One region of the Tenacibaculum soleae genome, then DNA from elsewhere that is predicted to be linked to it. Evidence: riboswitches for the same ligand, from Rfam matches in the RefSeq annotation. Region 1 holds a riboswitch; each other region holds the start of a gene.
What was found. A riboswitch is a leader RNA that binds a small molecule or an ion and turns the genes downstream of it on or off. The one in region 1 is predicted to bind cobalamin.
Positions count from the first base shown of each region.

Region 1 (2,206 bases):
ATTGTAAATTAGTAGACAAACCTTTTATTGGCAACAATACTCGAAAAATTGAACACGCAGAAATTAAAAGAGTGGCTACCATTAATTATACCGCTAGTATATTGTTTACTTTTATCATCATTTGTTTACTATTAGTAGTTAACTATGCATAACCTACCTAAAAAATATGTAATTACCGGTGCTCCTGGTACTGGAAAAACGACTTTAATAAATCTTTTAAAAGATACAATTCCTTGTATGGATGAAGTTTCTAGAAGGGTTATTATTAATGAGCAAGAAAATAATAGCAACGGAATGCCTTGGGAAGATATTAATCGTTTTACAGAATTGGTTTTTAAACTAACGAGTAAAGAGTTATTAAATGTAAGCACCCAAATTTGTGATAGATCGTTACTAGATTTAGAAGCCTATTTAACCGTAGCAAACAAACCAACGCCCAAGTATTTACAAGAGTTTCCTTATAAAGAGGTGTATCATAAAAAAGTGTTTTTTGCCCCTACTTGGTTTGATATTTACTGTAAAGACGCTCAAAGATTACAAGAATTTGAGTATTGTTTAACCCTAGAAAAAGCGCTACTAGCACAGTATATCAAAAAAGGATTCGAAATTATTATGCTGCCAAAAACTTCTGCTTCCATAAGAAAAAAACTTATTTTAGAAACTATCGTATAATAAAATACTATATATTCGCCACGATTTTTGGTTTTTTATGCTCTTGTAACATTTAGCATAAGAATTAAAAGGGAATTTGGTGTAAATCCAAAACTGTTCCCGCAACTGTAAAGCTTATTAAAGGCTTCATTAATAAAAACCACTGTAGTTAAAACTATGGGAAGGTAAATGAACGCTAAGTTAAGTCAGGAGACCTGCCTAAATCAAAAACATAATTTAAACTTTCGGGAATAAAAGTTAACGTGTTCGATGGCCTATTTTTTATAGGCTTCTTACTCCTATATTTTAATTTCTGAACAAATGAAACAAAATGAAATTAAAATTTGTATTCTTTTTTTTACTTACTACCAGTTTATTAATTGCGCAGAAAACAAAATCTGTTCAACTTTTAAATAAACAAAACAATCACCCTATTCAGTTTTCATCTATCCTAAATAAAAATTCTAAAAAAGGAACAACCTCAAATACAAACGGTTTTTTTAAAATTACAGGAAAGCCAAACGATAAAATTAATATTTCATACATAGGTTATAAATCAGTAAATGTATTACTTAAAAACTTACCAGCCGTGGTGTATTTACAGCCAACATCTTTTGAACTGAAAGATGTAACTATTTCTTCTAAAAGAAAAAAAAGTACTGCATTAAATAAGCTTCAAATAAAAAACTTAGACGCTCCGTTAACAACAAATAATGTAAGTTCTAAATTAATTAAACTTAGAAATTCTAATGATTTAGGGAGTGCTGTTAAAAGTGCTACTGGGGTTAGACCTATAAATAGGTATGGTGGTTTTCAAACATTTAGAATTAGAGGTTTTAATAATTTTGTATTATTAAATGATGGAGTAAGGGACGAACGTCATAACCTTTCAACAAGTGCGCCTAGTACCAACTTAGCAAATGTTAGCCATATTGAAGTGCTTAAAGGTCCTGCTGGTGTTATGTTTGGGCACTCTGCTTTGGGTGGTATTATAAATATAGTGCGAAAAAAACCAACCGATACTTTTTCTGGAGAGTTTAGTGCTACTTATGGTTCTTTTGACACCTATGAAATGTCTGCAGGTATGGGCGGGCCAATTAATGAAAAATTAAAATATAGAGTCGATTTTGGACTTACTAAATCTAGCGGTTGGAGATATTATGGTGTAAATACCAACAATGCTTCTTTTACGCTTAATTATACGCCTTCTGAAAAGGATTTCTTAGAGCTATCTTTTCAAACAAATAACGATGTATACGATACCGATACAGGTATTCCGGTTGATGATAATGGAGATATTGTTGCAGGAATGGATCCTAAAACAAGGTATAACGATCCGCAAGATTATTTAAAGCACAAACGTTTTGATTTACAGATTAAATATAAGCATAAATTTAATGATAAGGTAAAATTAAACAATAATTTATCGTGGTCTGATGATGATATAAATTATCTATCTACAGAATGGTTATTTTTTAATATTGCTAAAGATTCGATAACTAGAGGGTTTCCTTTTTACTTTAACCATACAACCAATACAATTCAGAATCAATTA
Region 1 is NZ_JAUOSW010000012.1:5,259-7,464, forward strand. It holds gene cbiB (adenosylcobinamide-phosphate synthase CbiB) at 1-152, shown strand, start outside; gene Q4586_RS13320 (AAA family ATPase) at 145-672, shown strand; cobalamin riboswitch at 684-888, shown strand; gene Q4586_RS13325 (TonB-dependent siderophore receptor) at 983-2,206, shown strand, end outside.

Region 2 (2,206 bases), on a different contig from region 1:
ATTATGGGAACTATTTTTGATTTTTTCTTTAAAGGTAATTTTTTTCTAAAACTCATTACCCTTTTGTATACGTTATTATTTAGTTGGATAACCAACGGACAAGTGCATGAAATTCCTAATTACAAAGCTGTAGACATTGGGTTACACAATGAAATTGTAAAAATGGACAGTATTTATTTTACCGCATACAATACTTGTGACATGAAAACCCAAGCAAATTTTTATGATAAAGATTTAGAATTTTTTCATGACAAGGCAGGTTTATCAACATCTAAAGAAAATCTTTTAAAAGCTTTAGAAAAAAACATTTGTGGTAAAGTAACCCGAACTTTAGTAAAAGGAAGTATTGAAGTTTATCCGATAAAAAATTACGGAGCCATACAAATTGGTTATCATAAATTTTATAATAATCAACAACCAAACGAAAAATCAGTTCCTAGTAAATTTATTGTAATTTGGAAACAAGAAAACAAACAATGGAAAATAACAAAAGTTATTAGCCTACATTAAAATATAGTTAACCCTAAAAAAATTAGGTCATTTGTTATAGCTAACTCCAATGATACTAATACTTGGTTTTATTAAGCCAAAGCTTTATTGCTTTTGGCTTTTTTATGCTATTTACAAAAAACACAACTTATTAAAAAACTAATTTATACTTATCCTAAATAAAAAAAGCTATTCTTTTAAAATTATAGTTACATTTGATCCCAATAAGTTCTTTACATACTTCATCAACCGGAAAGGTTTTACTTAGCTGTAGATTAATAGGGAATCGTGTGCAAATCACGAACTGTCGCGCAACTGTAAGTAACACACCAAAGGTTTTATTACTAAAAATCCACTGTTTTTTAATTAAAATGGGAAGGAAAATAAAACTGTTACAAGTCAGGAGACCTGCCTATTCCGAATTGACAATGCTTTCGCGATTTGAAGCTTTTAGTCAGACAGATGCATCTTTTACAAGCCAACTACTTGAATAGGATAGTTATGCCTTGTTTGCTCCTAAATGCATTTTCTTTCTTAATTTTTCTCTCAAAAAAGCATTGCGAAGTGCTTAAAAAAGAGCTTTTAACTAATTTATTAATCATTTAAAGTTAAAAGAAAATGCAAACGCACAATCTTGGCTATCCGCGAATTGGTAGCAACAGAGAACTCAAAAAAGCCTGCGAGCAATATTGGTCAGGCAAAATTTTAGCAGATGAATTGCTAAACGTAGGAAAAAATCTTACCATTAAAAATTGGAAAACTCAACAAAAAGCAGGAATCGATTTAATTCCTTGTAATGATTTTTCTTATTATGATCAAGTTTTAGACATGTCGTTAACCGTTGGTGCTATTCCAAAACGATACAATGAAATAGCTTTAAAAAAATCGACTAATGAACTCGATTTATACTTTGCCATGGCAAGAGGGTATCAAAAAGATGGTATTGATATTACTGCTATGGAGATGACCAAATGGTTTGATACCAACTACCATTACATAGTTCCTGAATTTTATAAAAATCAAGAATTTAAACTTTTTTCAAACAAAATCATCAACGAATTTGTAGGAGCAAAACAAGTTGGTATAAACGCTAAACCTGTAATTATTGGACTAGTTTCGTATTTACTTTTAGGAAAAGAAAAAGAAGAAAATTTTGACAAACTCGATATAGTTGAAAATCTTTTACCTGTATACATTAACATCTTAAAAGAATTATCCGCAAAAGGTGCCGAATGGATTCAATTTGATGAGCCTTTTTTAGCATTAGATATTAATGAAAAAACAAAAAAAGCGTATCAACATGTTTACGCAACGTTAAAAAATGAGTTTCCTAAATTAAAAATATTGGTAGCCACTTATTTTGATGGTTTAAAGAACAATGTATCCTTAGCAACCTCATTACCTGTATGTGCTTTACATATTGATCTAGTTCGTAACCCTGAGCAATTAGCCGATGTTTTAAATACATTCCCTGAACAGTTAAGCTTATCTTTAGGTGTTGTTGATGGTAGAAATATATGGAAAAATGATTTCGAAAAATCGCTATCTTTCATCAAAAAAGCGATTGATAAAATTGGAGAAGATCGTGTATTAATTGCTCCATCTTGCTCACTTTTACATACTCCATGTGATTTAGATTTAGAAACTGATGAAAAAACTTTATCATCAGAAATTAAACAATGGATGGCTTTTGCTAAACAAAAAATAAGTGAAGTTG
Region 2 is NZ_JAUOSW010000005.1:285,070-287,275, reverse strand. It holds gene Q4586_RS09575 (nuclear transport factor 2 family protein) at 4-510, shown strand; cobalamin riboswitch at 728-919, shown strand; partial or broken gene metE (5-methyltetrahydropteroyltriglutamate--homocysteine S-methyltransferase) at 1,108-2,206, shown strand, end outside.
Region 2: it holds a riboswitch for cobalamin, as region 1 does, so the genes downstream of both, metE (5-methyltetrahydropteroyltriglutamate--homocysteine S-methyltransferase) here and Q4586_RS13325 (TonB-dependent siderophore receptor) in region 1, are expected to answer to the same signal.

Region 3 (2,206 bases), on a different contig from region 1:
TAGTGTGTTGGCATATTTATCTCTAAACCGTAAGTACAAACCTACTGGAGTAATGGTGTCTGAAATACGCTTTTTGCTAATTGTTTTAAATGTTGTTTTACTCATTTTTTTATGCTTAAAAAACAAAAAAAGGCTTATCGTGAGATAAGCCTTTTCTTTATAATATATACATATAGGTTTCTTCTCACTTAATTTTTAAGAGAGTTCCACCACCATATGTTGTTTTGTTTCATCATTATATGGCAAATGTATAAAGTGTTTTTGTGTTTGCAAAATTTATTTTATTAAAAATGCATTTTGTTACAAAATGTTATTCATATTTAACATTTGAAAAATAAATGTCTATAGGAGAGTTTCCTACGTTTTTGATTGTTTTAAAAACAGTTTTATCTTGATTATATATTATTAATACACTTTTTTCTGTATCAAAAAAATCTTCAAAACCTAATACATATACTTGTTTAGTAATTGGGTGTTCTCTTATTACAGAGGTTAATAAAATGTTGTTTGTTGATGGGTTTGCAAACTCTTCAATAGTTTTAGTTTCTGTGTTAAAACGATACACTAATCCTGTGGCTACTTCTGACCAATATATGTGGTTACTTGTCTTATTCATAGAAAACATGCTTGTTTTAAATAAATTAAGAGTAGGGTCGTTTACGGTTACTGTTTCTTTTATCGAATAATCTGTATTCAAACTAATGATTTTGGCATCTCCAGTTCTTTTTTCTGTGACTAACCAAATTATATTGTCTTTGTCTTTAAAAATTCCGCAAATAGCGTCTTCAAAAGTTAATTGAACTTTAATAGATTTATTATCTATATCTAATATTTTTAGTTCTTTATCATCTGCTATTAAAACATTTTTGTTGTCTACTAAAAGTGCTGATTTAGCGTATAAAACTTTAGTTGATATTTCATCTATTTTTTCTCCTATTCCATTGGTAACGTCAAAATAAGATAAATTGTAAGTTCTTCTTCTTCCTCTTCCTCCGGTTGATATCATTAATCCTTCAGTTTCAGAAAACATAGTTAAATAAGAGGGACTTGTTACCTTGGAGTTTGTAATTTCCATTTCTGAATTTATATTCTCTAAATTTAGTTTAGCTACATAAGCAGGGCCATTTTGACTTACTAAAAATAATTGTTTATCGAACTCTGAAAAAGAAATTGTATTTTCATTTAAAGATTCATATACTTTTGCGGTAAACTCTTGTTTTTCATTTAGGTGGCCTATTGTGGTTTTATCACTTTCAAAAGTTAAAATAAAAGAGTTGTCATAAATAGGTTCAGGTTCTTTTGAATCTTCAGAACATGAAAAAAATGCCATAGTAAGGCACAGTAATAGTACGTTATAAATACGTGTCATTCTATAATTAATTTTAAATTTTAAAAACGTAATTATACATCTATAAACATCAATACCTAATTTATTGTTATATAGTTAAATGTATAAGATTGTTTGCAATTACTTTTAATCCCGAAAGTAAAAACTAATGAATATTTTTGGCAGGTCTCCTGACTTACATCTTGTTATAGCCTTCCCGTAAAAACAGTGGCGTAAGAACATAACAAGTAGCCAATAAATTAGGCTTAAAGTTTACAGTTGCGGGTACAGTTTAGGTATTTCACCTAATTCCCTTTTAATTTACTTTATAAACATAAAGAAAAACCGCCGCAAATATATTTCAGTTTTATTAATTAATAAAATTTTGCAAGTGTATATTCATGTCATTCATATAAAAAGTAAGCTTATTTAATTAAAAACGATTATAAAAGTTACATTTTTATATAAAAATTTAGATTTAAATTTAGATTTAAAACTAAAAATAAAATATTTGTTTTTATAATGAAGCTTCATTCGGTTATTTGTATCATAATTATAAATAAAAAACAAACTTCTTTTCTATTTAAAATTGAAAAGAAAATAAAAAATATAAAAGTTATGTGTGGAATTGTATGTGCGTTTGATTTAAAAGAATCTTCAGAAGTTTTAAGACCTCAGTTATTAGAAATGTCAAAAAAAATTAGACATCGAGGTCCGGATTGGAGTGGTGTTTATAGTGATGATAAAGTAATCATGACGCATGAGCGTTTGGCAATTGTTGATCCTGCTTCAGGGCAACAACCATTATTTAGTGCTGATAAAAAATTGATTCTTGCAGCCAACGGAGAAATTTACAATCATAGAGAATTGCGAACACAA
Region 3 is NZ_JAUOSW010000005.1:106,592-108,797, forward strand. It holds gene Q4586_RS08675 (anthranilate synthase component I family protein) at 1-105, opposite strand, end outside; gene Q4586_RS08680 (DUF5074 domain-containing protein) at 311-1,330, opposite strand; cobalamin riboswitch at 1,492-1,692, opposite strand; gene asnB (asparagine synthase B) at 1,946-2,206, shown strand, end outside.
Region 3: it holds a riboswitch for cobalamin, as region 1 does, so the genes downstream of both, Q4586_RS08680 (DUF5074 domain-containing protein) here and Q4586_RS13325 (TonB-dependent siderophore receptor) in region 1, are expected to answer to the same signal.